3 regions of the Paenibacillus sp. NPDC058367 genome follow, and region 1 is predicted to be linked to each of the others. Evidence: predicted binding sites of a transcription regulator. Region 1 holds the regulator's gene; each other region holds the start of a gene.
The links. Region 1 encodes Rex, which represses fermentation and respiration genes when NADH is low (regulators of the CRP and FNR family bind a similar motif). Its sites were predicted from a motif close to TTGTGAAATATTTCACAA; they were not measured.
Positions count from the first base shown of each region.

Region 2: the regulator Rex is predicted to act here: its motif matches at 2,721-2,738, upstream of ACFWMP_RS24660 (flavocytochrome c).
Region 3: the regulator Rex is predicted to act here: its motif matches at 1,930-1,947, upstream of adhE (bifunctional acetaldehyde-CoA/alcohol dehydrogenase).

Region 1 is NZ_JBHXIZ010000003.1:122,003-129,563, forward strand. Features, by position in the region: gene ACFWMP_RS17345 (cell wall elongation regulator TseB-like domain-containing protein) at 1-100, opposite strand, end outside; gene ACFWMP_RS17350 (amidohydrolase) at 270-1,571, opposite strand; gene ACFWMP_RS17355 (redox-sensing transcriptional repressor Rex) at 1,558-2,211, opposite strand; gene dinG (ATP-dependent DNA helicase DinG) at 2,343-5,204, opposite strand; gene ACFWMP_RS17365 (tetratricopeptide repeat protein) at 5,341-5,982, opposite strand; gene panD (aspartate 1-decarboxylase) at 6,094-6,477, opposite strand; gene panC (pantoate--beta-alanine ligase) at 6,470-7,360, opposite strand; gene panB (3-methyl-2-oxobutanoate hydroxymethyltransferase) at 7,362-7,561, opposite strand, start outside.
Region 2 is NZ_JBHXIZ010000005.1:299,988-307,548, reverse strand. Features, by position in the region: gene ACFWMP_RS24670 (ABC transporter permease) at 1-181, shown strand, start outside; gene ACFWMP_RS24665 (ABC transporter ATP-binding protein) at 198-1,040, shown strand; gene ACFWMP_RS24660 (flavocytochrome c) at 1,155-2,705, opposite strand; gene ACFWMP_RS24655 (RidA family protein) at 2,999-3,388, opposite strand; gene nhaC (Na+/H+ antiporter NhaC) at 3,403-4,890, opposite strand; gene ACFWMP_RS24645 (MalY/PatB family protein) at 4,967-6,142, opposite strand; gene ACFWMP_RS24640 (helix-turn-helix transcriptional regulator) at 6,179-6,856, opposite strand; gene ACFWMP_RS24635 (WecB/TagA/CpsF family glycosyltransferase) at 7,094-7,561, opposite strand, start outside.
Region 3 is NZ_JBHXIZ010000003.1:395,587-403,147, reverse strand. Features, by position in the region: gene ACFWMP_RS18690 (carbohydrate ABC transporter permease) at 1-25, shown strand, start outside; gene ACFWMP_RS18685 (ABC transporter substrate-binding protein) at 158-1,621, shown strand; gene adhE (bifunctional acetaldehyde-CoA/alcohol dehydrogenase) at 2,022-4,643, shown strand; gene pflB (formate C-acetyltransferase) at 4,896-7,157, shown strand; gene pflA (pyruvate formate-lyase-activating protein) at 7,373-7,561, shown strand, end outside.

The sequences.
Region 1 (7,561 bases):
ATTGATCTTTCATAATATAAGCATAGAACTGGATAAGTCCAAACAGAAGGAGCAGAATCAGAACTGACCCCAGGAGGATCCATTTTTTCCTTTTCTTCAAGGTACAGCTCCCTTTCTAGTAATATATCTTTTTTGATTATATAACACACCTGTGTGTTTATCCAAAGTTTCATATCCAATTCAATGATCTAATTATCAGAAACACAAAAGGCTGTAACTTTGCAATCGCAGAAAGTCACAGCCTTTCAGTTATTCGTTATGATCTTAGACTACCGTTTAAGCAGTCCATCAAATGATTCTTGCGCCTTACGACGGATTGCTTCCTCATCTAGCGTTACACATTCTCCATGTTTTACAACCTGTTTACCATTCACCCATACATGCTCAACATCCTTGGCACTGGCAGAGTATACAGCATGAGACAACAGATCTGTGTGTGGTAGCAAATGCGGCTGGTCTATATCAATCGCGATAAAGTCCGCTTTCATGCCAACAGCGAGTCTACCCACATCATTTAAAAAGATAGACTTTGCGCCATACTCTGTAGCTATACGCAGCGCTTCCGGAGCTGGAACAGCCGTCGGATCACCACTTACACCTTTATGGATGAGGGCTGCAAGACGCATCTCTTCAAACATATCCAGGTTATTATTGCTTGCCGCACCATCTGTACCCAGTGATACCTTCACACCAGCCTTTAGAAGATCCGTAACCCGAGCCACTCCACTAGCCAGTTTCAGATTACTTCCTGGGTTATGAGACACGCCTACATCATGACGAGCCAGTATCTCGATCTCTTCATCATTCAAATGAACGCCATGTGCAACAATAGACGGACGTGTGAACATTCCAAGCTTCTCTAAATGCGCTACAGGCCGAAGTCCGTAATCCACCACATTCTGCTCCACTTCGCGTTTGGTCTCGGACATATGGGTATGCATCGGTAAATCCAAATCATGTGCCGCTTGAACAAACTTAACAAAGAAGTCCGGTGGGCAAGTATATGGGGCGTGTGGCGAGATCATCGTCGTAATTCTACCATCAGCCTTACCATGCCAATTTCGTGCAAAAGAAATCGCTTCCGCAAGCTTGTGATTTTGTACTTCCTCTGGGCATAATCCGATTACGCCTCTCATCAGTACAGAACGAATGCCTGATAATTCGACTACCTCTGCTACTCGATCCATATGATCATACATATCCAAGAAGGTTGTAGTACCACCTTTTAGCATTTCCAGTACCGACAAGGAGGTTCCCCAGTATACATCTTCTCCAGTGAATTTCGCTTCCATCGGCCACATCTTCTCTTGAAGCCACACCTGAAGTGCTAAATCATCTCCATAACCACGAAGCAATGACATTGCCGCATGGCCATGTGTGTTTACCAGACCTGGCATAAACAGCAGACGACTGCCATCAACAACTTGCACATCATCTTCCATTAAAGGCTCTTCTTTTCCTATGTAAGTGATCAAATCATCTTCAATAGTCATATATCCATTCAGAACCGGCTCATCCGTTCCCGGAATAAGAAAACGCCCGCCCTTAATAATCGTTTTACTGCTCTTCATTTCCGGTTTCTTCCTTTCCGTCTTTCAAATAATAAGCAAGGCTTTGCAAATCCGTTGTAAAATCGGCAGCATGAACCCGGATATTCGATGGTGTTTTTAGAATCACTGGTGCAAAATTCAAAATCGCCTCAATGCCAGACTCAATGAGAATATCTGCTACATTCTGCGCTTCTGAATCAGGCACAGTAATGATCCCAATTCGAATACCTTGCTCACGAACCGTCTGTCCAAGCTCCTCCATCGGTTGAACGGTAAGAGAGTTGATTTTCCGCCCTACCTTAGGTGCATAGGAGTCAAATATAGCGGTAATCTTCATAGTATCTTTCAGATAAGCATTGTAATTAGATAATGCATGTCCAAGGTTACCGGCACCTACTAAAGCCACATTCAATTGTTGATCCAGCTTCAGAATATGACGGATTTTTTCAATAAGATAAGTTACGTCATACCCGATACCTTTTCTACCAAAGTCTCCAAAATAAGCTAAATCTTTACGAATTTGAGCAGGATTCAAATCAAGTTTTTGTCCTAGTTCTTGTGAGGAAACGGTTAATATTTCACGTTTCTGGAGATCATTCAAGAAACGCAAGTACACAGGAAGTCTGCGAACAACGGCTTCTGATATTTTATCCGATTTCATAATTTACCTCCTAATTTAAGTGATATTCTGTTCAAATCCTATCGAAATATCTGCACCTCGTCTCAAGGAAGAGCGGTATTCTTATACCGCCCTTCCTTGTAGAGAGATTAATAAGATCGATGACGTTCTTTTCAAGAAACGCCTCCGTCTTCCAACCACTCCGCTATACGAGGAACCATTTGATCCGTAAGCATATGCTCCATTTTCGGGCCAGGCAACGAATAGAGGAAATACTTCCCATAGTGAGATTCGATCACCCTTGTGTCATACACAATAACAATACCCCGATCTTGCGCTGTCCGTACCAGCCTCCCAAATCCTTGCTTGAAGCGAATAACCGCCTGAGGAACAGACAACTTCATGAACGGATTCTTTTTCTGGGCTTGTAATAACTCAGACTTCGCTTCCGCTAGGGGGTGGTTTGGCGGTTGAAATGGGAGTCTCACGATGGCCAAGCATGTTAATGCTTCACCTGGAATATCTACACCCTCCCAAAAGCTGCTTGTTCCTAACAGTACAGAAGCTGCACTGTCCTGAAAACGGCGGATCAGCTTGCTACGACTGCCCCCCTCCACGCCTTGACCTAACACCGTGATCTCTTGTGAGGCTAGAGCCTCTTTCAGAGGATCGTAAACCTGGCGTAGCATCTTGTAAGAAGTAAACAGGACAAGCATCCGCCCACGTGTTGTAATAGCTGCTTCTGCTAGTGACTGTACGAGTGTATCGACAAATCGGGCATCGCCTACACTCCCCTTCACACTTGGGAAATCCCGCGGAATAACTAACAGCGCCTGCTCCCGATACTTAAAGGGAGAAGGCAGGAGTGATGTCATCAGACGCCCCTCTTCCGCAGCTTCATTAAGTCCGAGATTATCAATCATAAACTGGAAAGATTTATCCACAGAGAGTGTCGCCGAAGTTAGTACGATACTTTTCTTCTTGTCGAAAAACAGCTCCTTAAGCTGAGTACTAACATCAACAGGAACGGCATACAGCTGTAGCGATTTACTGCGATAATTTCCATTCGCCTCCAGCCAATATACTACATTCTCATCATTTAATCCCATAAAAAACCGTACTTGCTCACGTATAGAAGCTAAATCCTTAAATAAGCCGCTAATATCGGTAACTAGGCTATCTGAGGAAGATTGACCTTCTTGATCTCGCATCTCATTAAGCATTTTATCACCTTTACGGATAATTTCGCTTAATGTCAGATTCATAGTATTCTCTAAAGCAACCAATTCATCCCAATCTTTCGGTTTACGGGTAGGAAGTAGCCGCATGACTAACTGGCCGGCTTCTCCCGCCGCTGCATCGCTGCGTTCCGGCAAGAGGCTGAATAGTTTATCACTAAGCAGATCCCAGGTTTCTTTTACGGTAAGAAGGTCCGGATAGATTCTATCGATCACTCCGCTCCATTCAGAAGCTTCCTCACTGCCTGATGACTGAAGCATTTGGCGAAGTGTAGGAAGTTGGCCATTTCGACTATCCTTATAAAGACGCGATAGTGTATGTGCCACCGTGAAATGCTTCATATGCATGCCTAAATGCTTGCCAGCCACGTCCTCCAGATGATGGGCTTCATCTATTACAAGATGTTCATAAGCCGGAAGTAGTTGATGCCCAGCCTTAACATCTGCGAAAAGCTTAGAGTGGTTCGTAATGACCACGTCTGCAATACCAGCTTCATGCTTAGCCCGATGATAATAACACTTACGGAACCAAGGACACGAGCGACCCAGACAAGAATCGGTATCGCTTGCCACCGTCTCCCAAAAATCTCCGCCACGTCCACTTAGATTAAGCTCTTCGTCATCTCCTGATTCACTTTGTGTCAGCCAAACGATCATCTGAGCCGCAGTAAGCGCATCTTCCCTCGGACTTATAAAGTCTTTTTTATTAATTTTATGTTCGAACTTACGAAGACACAAATAATGCCCTCTGCCCTTAAAAATTGCAGCTTTAAATGGAAAAGGAACTACCTGCGTTAACAAAGGAATATCACGCTCACGCAATTGATCCTGCAGATTAATAGTATGAGTGCTGACCATGACTTTTTCATTAGTGCGTACGCTTTGGTATATGGCAGGCAATAAATAACCAAGGGATTTACCGGTTCCTGTCCCTGCTTCGATCAATAGATGCTTGTCTTCGGCAAGTGCCGTCATCACCTCATTGATCATAATATCCTGAGCTTCTCGGCTTTCATACTGTGGCAAAGTTTCCTTAAGTCGTTTCGTTACTTCATCCATATAATCTGTAAAAGATAAATTGTGTAGTGGATTCTCAGCATGCTCGTCTCGAGGTGGAGCTAATTCGTTCCAGTCTCCTACAGCAAGCGCTAATTGACGATAGAAAGTCAGATCACCTTCGGGCTGAAGCGTCTCCGCTTCCCGTTCACGCAGCAGACCATCAAAATACCAACCCAGATCACTATCCTCTTCCGTAAACAGCTCACAGAGTCTCTGAATCGTCAGCAGAGGCAAATCGTAGAGCTCCTCCAGACATTTCAGCAATACAAGAGCAGTTGCGAGTGCATCACTGTCTGCCTGATGCGGACGATCGTGCGTCACTCCAAAATGTGCACTAACTGATCCTAGTTGATAGGATGTGAGGGAAGGAAAGCAGATTTTCAGAAAATCAATCGTATCTAAAATCCGCCCTTGAAATGGTAAATACCCACATCGGTCTAAAGCATTTTGCAAAAAATGGAAGTCAAATGCGACATTATGCCCTACAAGCACAACATCATCCAAGAGTGGGACAAGCTCCATCATCATCTCATCCAGCTCAGGTGCATCCTTTACATCATCATCGGTAATCCCCGTTAGACCAGTTATAAAAGGAGGTATCGGCGTTCCGGGCTTGACGTAGGAACCATATACCCGGGAGATGGACCGGTCTTCTTCTATAATTGCAAGGCCAACCTGGATAATTTCACCCACGGATTGGGTTCCCGTTGTTTCAAAATCAAGCACGGCAAATTTCATTATAATTCTATTCCCTTTCAATTGAGACTCTTAATCAGCATAACAGAAGTTGCGAAAAAAGGCGATGCACACCACTGGTTCAGGGGATGCATCGCTTGAATGAAAATGCGGAATAATAAACCGTAAACGTAATAATTTACAATAATGAAACAAGCTGATTTCCGAAATGAAGCTTACCTCCACGGCGGCGGCAAACCTCCAAATTAACGGTTGGTTCAGGAAGTGCCGGGTCAAGCTGCAAAGAAAGGCCAAACAGCTCCTGCGCTTCATTGAACCGTTCTTGAGAGGCCCTGATGCAACCTAAAGCGTTATAAACCATTGCCTTCAGCTTGGTTTCCCGTATCAAACCGAGCATATGGTTCAGATGATTCCAAGCAGCTTCCCCCTCCCCTTCCTGCAGGTAAGAGATGGCTAAATATAATCGAGCAGCCAAGCTATCCGGATATTGCACAATAACTTCCTTAAACTGTTCAATACATTTTCCATACATCAGCAGCTTATAATACCCCTGACCTCTAACAAAAGTATCCATGCACAGCTCGGGTGCTTCCTGTTCTGGCACTTCCTCTTCAACCACAGTCGTAAAATCTACACTTTCACGAAAGTGACTTAGCTTCTCTGCAAAGGCCAGCCATTCATCCATCACTTTATCACTAAGTCGATGCAGCATATTATAATTGCATAAAAGCTCATTCCGGCGGGCACCCTCCGCTGTAGGGTAATCTGTAACGATCTCCTGAAGCACCTTGTTCATTTCAGCAAACAAATGTTGAAACATGGGCTATCCCCCCTTACTGAAGATGAAATCAGTTCAGCTTGCCTGACTTCATTTTCTGCGAGAACGGGGTCTTTCATCCCTGCCATTCATTACATGGCGTAAGTCCATAATTTAAGCGATTGTAGCATGCAATTCATGATCAGCCAGCTTCACTGGTCTGTTGTTCTCATCCACGAATACCACCGTTGGCTTATGCGACTCCAGTTCTTCCGAAGACAACATCGCATACGAAATAATAATTACTGTATCTCCCGGTTGAACAAGACGTGCAGCTGCACCATTTAGGCAGATCACACCACTGCCGCGAGGCCCTGGAATAACATAAGTTTCTAACCGTGAACCATTATTGTTGTCCACGATCTGCACTTTTTCATTCTCAAGAATATCTGCCGCTTCCATTAAGTTCTCATCAATGGTAATACTTCCCACATAATTCAAATTCGCTTCTGTCACCGTCGCACGGTGAATTTTGGATTTCATCATATGTCTAAACAAGAGCGGCAACCTCCTTTGGAATAAATACATTATTGTCAATTAATCGCGTTCTGCCAAACTTCACGGCAAGCGCTATAATAATTTCCCCATTTACATCCGTTAATAACACTTCGTTCTCTAAGCCTTCCAGATTAGGGAAAGTCAGTATTTCCGCATAATCAATGACCGCCAAAGGAGAGCTGGAAATAACCGAGATCAACAATTCCCGCACTTCAGCAACGGTTGTTACTTTTCCTTCTTCAATAGACTGACGTGCTTCACGCAAGGAACGAGATAACACTAGAGCTTGAGAACGTTCCTCTGGAGATAAGAATACGTTACGCGAGCTAAGTGCAAGTCCATCTCCTTCACGAACGATAGGGCAAGGTACAATTTCAACATTCATATTCAAATCAGATACCATTCTGCGGAGCACAGCTACTTGCTGAGCATCCTTTAGCCCGAAGAAAGCATAATCTGGCTGCACGATATTGAATAGTTTATTAACAACTGTTGTTACGCCATTAAAATGCCCTGGACGCGAAGCCCCACAAAGTCGAGTGGTAAGCTCTGATACCGAGACAGTAGTCCGGGTAGGCTGCGGATACATTTCTTCCACACTGGGGATAAATACAATATCGACACCTTCGCGTTCCGCAAGCTCCAAATCACGCTCTTCATCGCGCGGATAGGAATCATAATCCTCATTCGGTCCGAACTGCAGCGGGTTCACAAATATGCTCATAACGACCGTGTTGCTCATTTCTCCTGCCCGCCGAAGCAGACTGGCATGTCCTTCATGCAGGTATCCCATGGTTGGAACAAACCCAATCGGGGTATGCCCACCTTGTCTCATATATTCCAAAGCTTCGCGAAGTTGCTTAATGCTTCTGACGACTCTCATCTTATTCCCCATCCTTTCCGGCACCGCCGTATAAAGATTCCAGAACGGTTTCATCTGCTTTAAAAACATGACCTTCATCTGGGTACGAGCGATCCTTCACTTCTTGCACATATTGGCTGATACCCTCACGAATCAGGCTACCCACATCCGCGTAGGTTTTGACAAAACGTTTCTCACGGTAGGGTGAGGCATAACGCAACA
Region 2 (7,561 bases), on a different contig from region 1:
TGAGTGGATTGGCGCGGATAAAGGGATTGGCTATTATATGCTGCTGCAAAAATCGGCTTACCGTACGGATCGGATGTTTGTCGCTATTGTTATTATTGTGCTCCTTAGTCTTGTGCTTTTTGCGATTATCGCCTTGCTCGAAAAATGGTTAGTTCGCTGGAAACCGCGCCGTAACTCATAGAAAGGAAGATGCCTGTATGTCTCAAGCGACGCAAATAGAGCAAAGAACAACTGAAAACACAAGCTCTCCTGAAGCTCATACTGCACCACCTGCTCTTGAAGTAAGCGGCATCTCCAAGTCCTTCACCCATCGTCGCCGCGAGACGAACGTGCTTAACAACGTCTCTCTTAAGGTAGAGCAGCAAGAGTTCGTTTCGATCGTCGGTCCTTCCGGCTGCGGAAAAAGCACCTTATTCCATATGATCGGCGGACTAGTGAAGCCCGATGCAGGAACGATCCGCATGAACGGCAGAGCCGTTACGGGTCAACGTGGTGAAATCAGTTATATGCCGCAGCAGCCTGCGCTTTTTCCTTGGCGAACGATTGAAGATAATGTACTTCTAGCCGGGGAAATTAAAGGCGCTCTGCAGGATGGAGCTCGTGAAGAAGCGCGCCAGTGGCTCGCCAAGGTTGGCTTGAATGGATTCGAACAGGCTTATCCGCATATGCTGTCTGGTGGGATGCAGCAGCGTGCTGCTTTTCTCAGAGCATTGCTGGCTCCGCAGGAGTTGATGCTGCTCGATGAACCTTTCAGCGCATTGGATGCACTAACTCGCAGTGAAATGCAGCGCTGGCTGCTGGAGCTGTGGGAGGAGAATCGCCGCTCCGTGCTATTCATTACCCATAACATCGAAGAAGCGTTGCTGCTCTCGAATCGTATTTATGTATTCTCGGGTCGCCCCGGCTCCATTCTACATACTGTTGATGTGCCATTTCCACGGCCACGCCGCGATGAGATTACGGATTCCCCGGAATTCCTTAAACTCAAACGCCAGCTGTCACAGTGGATGCGAGAAGAACAAGCTAAAAGCGAGAAGTAGCTTTTTGAATAGAGGTCACTCCACTCACTTTAAACGAGAGATTAAACAAAGAACCGCCCGGGCTTCAATTAGCCCAAGCGGTTCTTTTGTTTTAACCAGAATAGCAGTTAAATCTTATTGTGCTTGTACAAACTCAGCAGATTTAATCCCTGCTTGACGGCCGAAAATAATGATTTCAGCTACAGAGTTACCACCAATCCGGTTTTGACCGTGCAATCCACCTGTAACTTCACCAGCCGCATACAGGCCAGGAATAGCAGCGCCGTCTTTATTTAATACTTCTGTGTTCGTATTGATCTTCACGCCGCCCATGGTGTAATGAATCCCTGGGGCGATCTTAATAGCGTAGTAAGGACCCGCGGACAAATCGTTGTCCATCCCTGTTGTTCTGCCGAATTCAGCATCGTTCTTGTTCTTTACCGCGCTGTTCCAAGTATCAAGTGTCGCTTTTAGCTTATCGGCTGAAACACCGATTTCTTTCGCCAATGCTTCGATGGTATCCGCTTGGATCACGAAGCCCATTTTGTCATATTGTTCAATTGCTTTCACGCGTGATTTGACACCGGAATCAAAGACAAGCGTAGCCGCTTTTTCAGGAAGTGCATTGATCGCTTCGGTAACTTTATCACGTGTAGTCAATTCGTTTACGAACCGTGTGCCTTCGCTATTTACGAGGATAGAACCTTCGCCGCGTACAGCTTCCCCGATCAGATAAGATTTTTCTTGTTGAACTGTTGGGTGAACCTGGATTTGATCCATATCAACGGTCGTTCCGCCAAGTGCCTCAATCATCTTGATTCCGTCGCCGGTACTGCCGATTTGGTTAGTCGTTACGTATCCTTCCAGATCAGGTCTAACTTTTGATATCATATCCATGTTGGATCCAAAACCACCTGTTGTTACAACAACTGCCTTCGCTGTAATGGTTTTTTCATCAGCTTGGTTAAAGAGTACTTTGACACCGTTAGCCTTACCGTCTTTTTGAGTAATTTCTTTAACATCCGCGTTCACAAACAGTGGAATTTCTTTTTCTTGTACGTTTCTAACCAATCCTTTGACAAGGTATTGGCCTACCGCAGAGCCGTCTTCTGGACGGTGGGTGCGTTTTTCGCTCATGCCGCCTGTGATCGTAATATTGTTCAGCTTGATTCCGATCGAATCCAACCAATCGATTGCACTTGCGGAATTGTCAACGAAGAAACGAAGCATCTCTTTATCGTTCGTGTCATGGCCGCCCTTTAGTGTCTCTTCATAAAACTTATCATTGCTATCTTCAATGCTTTGCTCTTTTTGAAATTTCGTTTGGGAAGCGTTCATTCCTGAGGAGGATTTACTTGTATTCCCACCTGCAACCGGCATTTTTTCTAAAATAACAGGGTTCAAGCCTTTGGCCTTAGCTTCCAGTGCAGCAGACATTCCTGCACCACCAGCACCAACAATAACGATATCATAATTATCTTTTAATTGATCCAGTGGTGTGTAACTAGCTTCTGATGCACCTGATACGGCTTCAGCTTTATCATTTTTGGCCGTCTCATTTACCTTACTTTTGTTCTCGTTGCCATTACTATTACCTGCGCTGTTGCTATTACTGTTACCGCAGCCTGCGATTACGAGCATGACAGAGAGAATGAGAATGAGAGCAGTACTTGTTGTCTTCTTCATCTTTATAACGCCCCTTTGTGAATGTTTTCACATTAATGATAACGCAAAGATGCTGTTTTGGGAAGTTTTTTATGTAATTAGTTATGGTTACTGTTACATTTCCATGAATATTTTCATTTAAATTTTCATAAAAATTCTTACTTTCAATATTTCCTCAGCTTACTACTCAAAAAAAGCCACCCTTTCCAGGGCGGCCATCTGCCTTATTTCCTAATCCTTTTTCCATAGAGGGTGTGCAGGCTTAACTATCTGAAATTCTAAAGCAACCCGTAATTTGAGCGCTACTAGATCACTTATGGTATATAAGCTATAACTTCAATTTCTACGAGCCCATCCTTAGGCAGACATGCTACTTCAACAGCGCTGCGAGCAGGGTATGGCTGAGCAAAAAACCTTCCGTAAATCTCATTCACCTTAAGAAAATCATTCATATCCTTTAGGAAAACGGTCGTCTTTATTACCTGATCCATGCTTGTACCCGCCGCTTCCAGTATGGCTTTGACATTCAGCAACGACCGTTCCGTCTGTTCCTCAACCGTAGCAGGAAAAGTCCCCTTAACCGGGTCTAGTCCGAGTTGTCCTGAAGTATATAGGACATTCCCAAGCTTTACAGCTTGAGAGTAGGGTCCAATTGCACCTGGTGCATCCGTTGTTATTACAGTTTCTTTATGCATATTTGTCATTTTAAAAGACTCCTTTATCCAGCTTGTTCATTAGTGTTACCGTCATATTCCTTTAGCATTTCTGCCTGTTGCTCTGGCGTTAACTTTGCGATACCGAATCCCGTGAAGCCCCATATCGTCGCAAAGATTATTCCTGTCCAACAGAGAACAGCCCAAGGTAAATAATCTAGCGTTGCAACACCCAGCGTACCCGCCATATAAGCACCTGCAGCTGTCCAAGGCAGAATAGGCTCGGTAATCGCCGCTGAATCCTCGATGGTACGTCCCAAGTTCTTCGGATGCAAGCCCCGACGGATATATGCTTCACGCAGCATTTCACCTGGCATTAAGATGGATACCTGACCATTACTTGTAACTCCGATCATCGTAAGACCTGTAACAATTGTTGCTACGATCATTGAACCTGTGGAATGGACGAACTTCAAAAGCTTATTAACAATCAATTCCAAGGACTTCGTCAGAGATATGGTTCCAGCGAACGTGATTGCACAGAAGCAAATGAGAAGTGTACCCATCATGGAGTTCATTCCGCCACGATTTAGAAGACGGGGTACATCTTCAATAACGTTGGCAGAATCAAACCCAGCTACTTGAACCATAGAAATATTAAATCCATTAACAACAGAAGATACGACATCATTCAAAGTAAATCCCTGGAATACAAGTGCGTTAGCCATAGCGAACATAGAAGAAATCAGCATGACCGGTATTGTCGGTTTCTTCGTGATTGAACCATACAAGATGATTAATACGGGTACTATAAGCAGCAGATTAAAGTCATAAATGGTATTCAACGATCCCATAATTGTTCCAACCTTCTCCGGAACAATAGCACCTGCGGCATCTGTGTTTAGGCCTGTGATAATAAAAACAACGCTTGCGACAATAAAGGAAGGAATTGTGGTATACAATAAATGTCCAATATGCTCATATAGATTGACACCTGTTGCTAACGCCTCAATATTCGTTGTGTCTGAAAGCGGTGACAATTTATCACCAAAATAAGCACCTGCAACTACAGCACCAGCCACTGCTGCCAGGTTTGAATCCATACCCGCGCCAACACCCATAAAAGCAACCCCGATCGTTCCCGCTGACCCCCAAGATGTGCCCGTACAAAGCGAAACGGCAGCTGTCGCAATAAATGCGGTAATAAGCAGAAATTGTGGACTAATAATTTTCAATCCATAGTAAATCATCATCGGAATCGTTCCACCAACCATCCATGCCCCAATCATAAAACCAACCATGATCAGAATAAGAATGGCGGGCATCGTTTTCGCGATCTTACCAGCGATAGATTCTAGTATGTCGTTATAGCTATAACCAAGAATAATCGCGATAATACCAGCAACAACCGCTGAGGTAATAATAAGTGGTTCTGGTGGTAATTCAAACAACACATACCCTAAACTAAGTAACACAATCATCGTAATAATCGGCAATAGCGCTAAGAACATCGTCGGCTGTTTCTTGACTCTTGGTGTTTCTGATTTGGACATGATTATTCTCCCCCTTGATACGGATCTGAGAAAGGCTACTAACGGTCTTTCAAGGTCATTGATAAAGAGTTTTTTATTATGAATTTTTTAATGGATAGGCTCGATACAGCCGATGAAAAGCTTCTTGTAACATGGGCAATGGCGTTGCAATATTTAAGCGAATAAAGCCTTCTCCTGATGCCCCAAAACCTGTTCCAAAGCTCACACTAACCTTAGCATCGGACTCAATCCACTGCTTTAGCTCTGCTTCGTTGGTGCTAATTGTCCTACAATCCACCCATAATAGATAAGTTCCTTCTGACTCGATCACGCGAAGCTCAGGCATATATTCAGCTATATAAGCTTTCACCCAATCGATATTGGCCGTGATATACCCTCGTAATTCTTCCAGCCATTCATCGCATTCCGTATAAGCCACTTCTAATGCAGGTACTGCAAAAAAGGTTGGGTTATGACAGCCTGCTTGCTGTAAGCAATGTCTGAATTTCTCACGCAGCTGATCATTCGGAATCACGATGTTAGCAATTTCAAGGCTTGCAAGATTGAAGGTCTTCCCTGGGGAAGTACAGATAAAGGATCGCTGCTCTGCCTCAGTCGATATCTTTCCGATTATCGTATGCTTATGGCCTTCATGGATAAAATCGGCATGAATATCATCCGATACAATATAAGCATCATACTTTGTACACAAGCTAACGATTCGTTCTAGTTCAGCTCGTGTCCATACTCGTCCAACCGGATTATGCGGTGAGATGAGCAGTACAATTTTAACCCCTGCTTGCATCCGCAACTCCATATCAGCAAAATCGATCTCATAACGCCCGTTCACTTCACGAAGTGGACTTTCCACTAATACGCGGTTATTTAGTTCTACCGATTTAGCAACCGGCTGATAGGCTGGAGTATGGATTAACACTTGATCACCTGGTTGAGTGAAGTTCTGAATGATCAGAGAAACCGCTTGCACAATACGAGGGCAAAACACGATCCATTCTTGCGGAACCTCCCAATCGTAAGCTTTTTTAATCCATCCCTGAACTGCCTCATAATAAGGTGGAAAAAGATCGGTATATCCATATATGCCATGCTTCGCCATCTCCGTTACTCGCTCAATCACCTGTGGAGGGGCTTGAAGATCCATATCCGCGACGGAAAGCGCTATCATTTCTCTGCCCAAAACTTGCGCCATACCATCCCATTTAGCGCAATTGGTCCCATATCGGCTAACAACCTTATCAAAGTCAATTGTCATCTAGCCCACTTCCTCTCTTGAGAGTTCTGTTTATTCTCACTTGATTTTTTGCAAATAACGATAAACTGTTGGCTCAGATATCATCAAGGTCTTAGCGACTTGAGAAACTCCACCTTTAAGTAGAAACACGCCCTGCTCGTTAAGTACTTTCACAAGTTCAATCTTCTCTTTCGAGGACAATCGCTCTGCCGGGACATTAATTTTACCGAGCACCGAATCAATCATGTGCTGGAGCAGGTCATCTACGTTTCCTTGTAAATACTCTTCCGTCTGCTTCTCTACAACCTCTTGTTGTGGTATTAACGGTACTGGTGGAAGTGTTGATCCTCCTTGCAAAATGTTTTGTATCCACTCAGCTGCAACCTCCATATGCGTGACATCAATGTTAATACACATCATACCGACCAATTCGCTGCTGCTGTTTTTAATATAATAAGTAGCGGAGCGAAATACCTGACCTTGCGAACCACGCGCTTTATAGTTAGCAATAAACGGTTGCTCACGGTAGGACTCATCTTTCAACAGCTTAAGCACGAGATCTGTTGAACTATCGCCTACTTTACGCCCACTAATGTATCCGTTCTCAATAAAAATAATTGAACGCTCTGGATTGCTTATATCATGAATAACAACCTCACATTTTGAACCTATAATTGAAGCAATAAAAGAAGCGATTGGAAAATAGGACTCCAGGCAGCTGCGATCTTCTAACATGTGAGCATCTCACTCCTTTTGTTTTACGTCTTTTCTATTTTGATAATAATTTATTATCTTGATAAGATTTTATTACAACATTCTTAAAAAAGCAATCAGTAATATATTGGAATTGTTCCAGCCAATATTCTCTCTTAAATACTTAGGGCATATTTCCTGTAAAGCGATAACAAAAAAAGTCTTTCACTATTTCTACAAATTGCAGAAATAGTGAAAGACGATATTTACTGCTGTATCTTATTTCCTAATCATAGCTCGATACACGAATTTAGGAAGAACTGCTTGCCTGCGCCAGCGCGACTTTTGTCCTTTGGCCACAGGTGCGAATAAGAGTCGATGCAGCCACTCCAAATTGAATTTCTTCCATATCGCAGGGGCTGGAGTCACTTTTCCCGCTATAACATCCAAGCTTCCCCCCACGCCAAACACAACCTTAACCTGAGAAAGCGCCTGTTTATGCTTATAAACCCACTTGTCAGAGTATGGAGCCCCCATCGCGACAATCAGGAAATCTGGCTGTGCGTGCTGAATCTCTGCCACAATGGCCGGTTCCTCTTCTTTAGCAAGAAAACCATTATGTCTTCCGGCAATTTTCACATTCGGATATCGCTCTGTAATCTTTTCGACCGCTTTACAGCTGGTATGCTCATCCGTGCCTAAGAAATAAAAGCTCCAGCCCAGCTTATTCCCTTGTGCGAGCAGCTC
Region 3 (7,561 bases), 270 kb from region 1:
TGCTTTGTCGGCAGTGAAAGGATAAGCAATTATCGACGGATTTATCCACGGATCGTAAACATGCACATGAAAGGAATATAAATGCACCTCGTTTGTAAACGGTTTCTAATTTATGATCGATATGTAAGATAATTATGAATTGAAAAGGGGAGTTTCAATGCGTAAGTACTCTAGCGTTCTACTAAGCGTACTTGTAGCCGGATCGTTGCTATCTGCTTGCAGCGGCAACAATAACGGAAACACAGCGGGGAACAAAGGCGGGGAAGCATCTGCTGCGCCAACAAATGCGGTAACGGATAATACAGCAACCGCTACGGATGCACCAGTGGATGACATTACTCAAAGAAAAGTGACGATCAAGATTCACTATCCAACACCTGACCTGACTGAAATAAGAGCACAGGAAGACGACAAAATCAAACGTTTCCAAGAGGTATATCCGAACGTAGAAATCGTTAAAGACGACTGGCAGTACAATGTAAGTGAAATAGGAATCAAAATGGCTGCGAATGAAGCACCAACCTTCTTTAATACTTTTGCTACAGAAGCTAAATTCCTGGTTGAAAAGGGCTGGGTTGCTGACATCACAGATCTGTGGAACAAATATGAATTTAAAGATCAAATTAACACCGTGCTTCAAAATCAATTTATTATCGACGGCAAAGTTTTCGGAGTAACACAAAAAGGTTATGTAACAACCACTATGATCAACAAAAAAATGCTGGATGAAAAAGGCGTAGCCATTCCACCTATGGATTGGACTTGGGATGATATGCTGAATACGGCTAAAGGTGTAGCTGATGCCAAAAAAGGTATTTCCGGTATTGCTCCAATGGGTAAGGGGAACGAATCAGGTTGGAACTGGACCAACTTCCTGTTTGAAGCTGGCGGAGAGATTCAAAAGATTGAAGGCGGTAAGGTTATAGCTACATTTAATTCCGATGCTGGCGTTAAAGCACTGGATTTCTACAAGAAACTTAGATGGGAAGCTAACGCGATTCCTCAGGACTGGGCACTTGGTTGGGGCGATGCTGTAGGTGCGTTCCAACAAAGTCGTACAGCAATGGTAATGGCCGGATCTGATGGCGTTATCGAGCAAGCATTGAACCAAGGTGGACTGAAACCTGAGGATGTGCTTACGTATCCTATGCCAGCTATGGAAAAAGGCGGAAAACACACAGGGGTACTTGGTGGTGACTATCTAGTAATCAATCCAAATGCTACGCCAGATGAACAAGAAATGGCATTCCGCTACATTACTTTTGATTATTTCTCTGACAAAGGTTTGGAAGCACTGGATGCAATTCTTCAACAACGTACAACCGATGGCAAATACTTTATCCCGCCGCTCTTAGACTACTACTCAGCTGATTCTGAGTTTGGTAAGAAGACCAAAGCGGTTTATGACAAGTACACAAATGTATACCAATATAGCCCTGACATTATGGGACTTTTGGATGGTAAACCTGAAGCTCAATACAACACACAGGACTATTACGCAACCATGTCCAATGTTATTCAAGAGCTGTTCTCCAAAAAAGGAACGGATTCCAAGAGCCAGTTAGAAGCAGCAGCTAAAACAGTGCAAGAGAAATTCTTTGATACGATTAAAGCGGAATAGTCTAATGCAAAAACCGGCCCCTTTGGGGTCGGTTTTTTGTTGTGAAGATTTATAAATTTATAAATCTTCAGAAATAGTGATAATCATTTGGAAATTATTACAGTGTAGAGAAATCGTAATTGACTGTGATGAAGAGAATACATTTTTGTGTACTGATTTTAGATATATGGAATAAAAAGGAGCTGAAATTTTGCTTATTAAAGTATAATTCTAAGATTTAAAGGGTTTTATAGCACATAATATGGTAAAAAGACTATAATATGATCGAATGAAAGCGCTTTGAAAACAAATCAAAAAAACTTTATACTTTGTGAAAGATTTCACTATACAAGGTGGAAATCATGTGATAAGATAAATGTGTAGAGAAAAACAACTAAAAATTGACAGGAGGACGAGGGAGATGGCAGTTAAGAACGAAGTCGCCGCCCAAGTTAAACAAGTTACCGCTGAAGAGTATATTCAGAATTTAGTGGATAAAGCAAAAAAAGCGCATGAGGCGTTCATGGCGCTAGACCAAGAGCAAGTTGACACAATCGTTCATGCAATGGCGTTGGCTGGACTCGACAAACATATGTACCTCGCAAAATTGGCCGTAGAAGAAACTGGACGCGGCGTATACGAAGACAAAATTACGAAGAACATCTTCTCAACTGAATATATCTGGCACGGAATTAAATACGATAAAACAGTAGGCGTTATTGAAGACAACGCTTATGATAGCTTCCAAAAAATTGCTGAACCCGTCGGAATTGTTATGGGTATCACACCGGTAACCAACCCTACATCCACCACGATGTTTAAAGCGTTGATTTCGATTAAGACACGGAACCCTATTATATTCGGTTTCCACCCATCTGCGCAAGAGTGTAGTGCAGCTGCTGCAAAAATTCTTCATGATGCTGCCGTGAAAGCTGGCGCTCCTGAGAACTGTATCCAATGGATTGAAATGCCAACAATGGACAAGACAAACGCATTGATGAACAACCCAGACGTTGCTCTTATCTTAGCAACTGGTGGTTCTGCAATGGTAAAAGCAGCTTACAGCTGTGGTAAACCAGCACTTGGCGTAGGCCCTGGTAACGTACCTGCTTTCATTGAAAAGAGCGCGGATATTGATCAAGCCGTAACGGACATCATTCTTTCTAAAACATTTGATAATGGTATGATCTGTGCTTCCGAGCAAGCTGTTATTATCGAAGAACCAATCTTCGATCAAGTGAAGAAAAAGATGATTGCTAATGGCTGCTACTTTGTGAATAAAGAAGAAGCTGCCAAACTGACTAGTGGAGCAATGAACGTAGATAAATGTGCGGTTAACCCAGCAATCGTAGGTCAATCCGCAGTGAAGATTGCTGAAATGTGTGGCATTCAAGTCCCTGCCGGCACAAAGATTCTGGTAGCAGAACTTGAAGGTGTAGGCACTAAATATCCACTTTCCGCTGAAAAATTAAGCCCGGTTCTTGCTTGCTACAAAGTTAAGAATGCAGATCAAGGTATCGAACGCGCAGCTCAAATTGTTGAATTTGGTGGTATGGGACATAGCTCGGCTATCCACTCCAACAATGAAGAAGTAATCATGAAGTTCTCTAACCGTCTGCAAACAGGACGTATTCTCGTTAACTCGCCTTCCACACATGGTGCGATCGGCGATATCTATAACACTAATATCCCTTCGTTGACTCTGGGCTGCGGATCTTATGGTCGTAACTCCGTGTCGCAAAACGTTACAGCAATCAATTTGATCAACGTGAAAAGGGTGAATCGTCGTACCGTGAATATGCAATGGTTTAAAGTACCTGACAAGATCTATTTCGAAAAAGGCGCTACTCAGTACCTGACCAAAATGCCTGATATCACACGTGTCGCAATTATCACTGACCCAATGATGGTTAAGCTCGGATATGTTGAGAGAGTTGAACATTACCTGCGTCAACGCCAAACTCCTGTCGCTATCGAAGTGTTCTCTGAAGTTGAACCAGATCCATCGACAACTACAGTTGAAAAAGGTACTGCAATGATGAACAGATTCCAACCGGACTGCATTATCGCACTTGGCGGCGGTTCGCCAATGGATGCTGCAAAAGGAATGTGGTTATTCTATGAACATCCAGACGCAGACTTTAATGGTCTGAAACAAAAATTCATGGATATCCGTAAACGGGTATACAAATTCCCTAAACTTGGTAACAAAGCTAAATTTGTAGCGATTCCAACTACTTCGGGTACAGGTTCGGAAGTAACATCTTTCGCAGTTATTACCGATAAAACAACTGAACAGCACACTAAATATCCTTTGGCTGACTACGAGTTAACTCCAGATGTGGCTATCATTGATCCAGAGTTCGTATACAGCTTGCCAAAAACTGCTGTTGCTGATACAGGTATGGACGTATTGACACATGCTATCGAAGCTTATGTATCTGTTATGGCGAGTGACTATACTGATGGTCTAGCTATTAAAGCGATCCAACTGGTATTCCAATACCTTGAAAAATCGGCGCTGGAAGGCGACAGAGTAGCACGTGAGAAAATGCATAACGCATCAACACTTGCTGGTATGGCCTTTGCCAATGCATTCTTGGGTATTAATCACAGTTTGGCGCATAAATGGGGCGGACAGTACCACACTGCTCATGGTCGTACTAACGCGATCCTTATGCCACACGTTATCCGTTACAATGCTAAAAAACCTACGAAGTTCGCTTCGTTCCCTAAATATTCGCACTTCGTAGCTGATGAGCGTTATGCTGAAATTGCCCGTATTCTGGGATTGCCAGCTCGCACAACTGAAGAAGGTGTAACTAGCCTGATCAATGCTATTCGCGATATGAATAAAAAATTGGGCATCGAAGAATCGTTCCAACAACTGGGCTTTGATCCTAAGGACTTCGAATCCCGCGTAGATTACTTGGCTGACCGTGCGTTTGAAGATCAATGTACAACTGCCAATCCTAAGCTGCCACTGGTTTCTGAGCTTGCTGATGTATACCGTAATGCGTTCTACGGAAGATTTGATAATTAATAAATGGTTAAATAGAGAATAGGATAGTTGTGGACTTAGATAAAGGTGACAAATATCACTCGAAAGGTGATATTTGTCACAGTGTTTTTATAGAAAATAAACTAGAATGTTTATATAAACAACGGTCCCACATATGAAATGTTGATTGTGAAATTTGGAACAACCACATCTTTTGGGGATCACGAGACACGGGATCAACCTTCAAGCCCGCGATCTCTACAAATATAATAAATATAGATGGAGGGATTTAGCATGTCGGTGATTGAAAAAGAAGTAAATGAAGTGAAATCCGGTTGGAGAAGTTTTACAAAAGGTAAATGGTCCAAGAAAGTTGACGTTAACAACTTTATCGCTAGTAACATTAAGCCTTATGAAGGTAACGAAGAGTTCCTCGTAGGTCCTACTAGTAACACAACTGAACTGTGGAAGATTATTTCCCAACTGAGCAAGGAAGAAAGAGAAAGAGGCGGCGTATGGGATGTTTCCCTAGATACTGTCTCCACAATCACTTCACATGCTCCAGGCTACATTGACAAGGACAAGGAACAAATTGTAGGCGTGCAGACTGACGCTCCTTTCAGACGTTCCATCCAACCATTCGGCGGGATCAAGATGATGGTTGATGCTACGAAGGCTTATGGCTTCGAGCTTCCACAAAACATCGTTGACATGTTCACGAACATTCGCAAAACGCATAACCAAGGCGTATTTGATGCATATACACCAGACATGAGAGCAGTGCGTAAATCCGGCGTTATCACAGGTCTTCCTGATGCTTACGGCCGTGGACGTATTATCGGCGACTACCGCCGCATAGCTCTGTACGGTATTGATTTCTTGATTAAAGACAAAAAGCAACAACTAGCTGAGCTTGAAGTTGATTCCATGACAGAAGAAGTAATTCGTTTACGTGAAGAACTGTCCGAGCAAATTCGTGCACTGGGCGAATTGAAAGAAATGGCAGCTGCTCACGGCATGGATATTTCCAAACCGGCGATGAACTTCAAAGAAGCTACTCAATGGGTATACTTTGGATATCTGGCAGCAGTTAAAGAACAAAATGGTGCAGCGATGTCCCTGGGACGTGTTTCTTCCTTCCTAGACATTTATGCAGAACGCGACATTGAAGAAGGTACTTTGACTGAAGAACAAGTACAAGAAATTGTCGATCATTTCGTAATGAAACTGCGTATCGTGAAATTCTTGCGTACACCTGACTATAATGACCTGTTCTCCGGCGACCCTACTTGGGTAACTGAATCCATCGGTGGTATGGCTGAAGATGGAACCACTCGTGTTACCAAGAACAGCTTCCGTTTCCTGAACACCCTGTACAACTTGGGTCCAGCTCCGGAACCAAACTTAACTGTACTTTGGTCCGAAAGATTGCCTGAAGGCTTCAAAAAATATTGTGCTAAGGTTTCTATCGAAACTAGTGCAATTCAGTATGAAAATGACGATCTAATGCGTCCATACTGGGGTGAAGATTATGCGATTGCTTGCTGCGTATCTCCAATGCGTATCGGTAAACAAATGCAGTTCTTCGGCGCTCGTGCCAACCTGGCAAAAGCTTTACTGTATGCTATTAATGGTGGTAAAGACGAAAAATCCGGAGCACAAGTTGGACCGGAATTCCCAGCTATCACTTCTGAATATCTAGATTATGACGAAGTAATGAAACGCTTCAAACCGATGATGGAGTGGTTGGCTAAGACTTATGTTAACACTTTGAACATCATTCACTATATGCATGACAAATATTCTTACGAACGTATCGAAATGGCACTGCATGATCGCGACATTCTGCGTACAATGGCTTGCGGTATCGCTGGTCTGTCCGTTGCAGCAGACTCACTGAGTGCGATTAAATACGCGAAGGTTAAACCAATCCGTAACGAACAAGGTATTGCAATTGACTTCGAAACTGAAGGCGAATTCCCTTGCTACGGTAACAATGACGATGCTGTAGACAACATCGCAGTAGAATTGGTTGAAACCTTCATGTCTATGATCCGTAAACACAAAACATATCGTGATGCTGTACCGACTCAATCGGTATTGACCATTACTTCGAATGTAGTGTACGGTAAGAAGACAGGTACAACACCTGACGGACGTAAAAAAGGCGAACCATTCGCACCAGGTGCTAACCCAATGCACGGACGCGACAAGAAAGGTGCTCTGGCTTCGCTGAACTCTGTAGCCAAACTGCCTTACTCCGATGCACAAGATGGTATCTCCAATACGTTCTCTATCGTACCTAAGGCACTAGGTAAAGACGATGAATCCTGTAAGTCTAACCTGGTACACATGATGGACGGATACTTCCATAATAACGCTCAGCATTTGAACGTTAACGTATTTAACCGTGAACAGCTGATGGACGCTATGGATCACCCAGAGAACTATCCACAATTGACCATCCGTGTATCCGGTTATGCAGTTAACTTCATCAAGTTGACTCGCGAACAACAAATGGACGTAATTAACCGTACTTTCCACGGTTCAATGTAATTTGTTTATATTTATAAAGATCTTTCATTGAGATATGCACTAAAATATTTGCAAGGAATTACCGCTCTTGTTTCAAGGGCGGTAATATCTTGTTCAAGAATCATTAAAATTTTAAATTTTACGGTCGCGATTAAGGAGAACACAGTCTTAAGGGCAGGGATTCTTCTTCGTGAAAGATGGACTGTTAGTCAGTCCTGGAGAAAGGATGACATCCTATGATTAAAGGTCGCATACACTCCTTGGAAACCTTTGGAACCGTTGACGGACCTGGTATTCGATTTGTCTTATTTATGCAAGGGTGCTTGCTGAAATGCCAGTATTGCCATAACCCTGATACTTGGGCTTTAGATGAAGGTAAGGAAATGACTCTAGAAGAAGTGCTTTCGGAGATCGAGCCATATTTA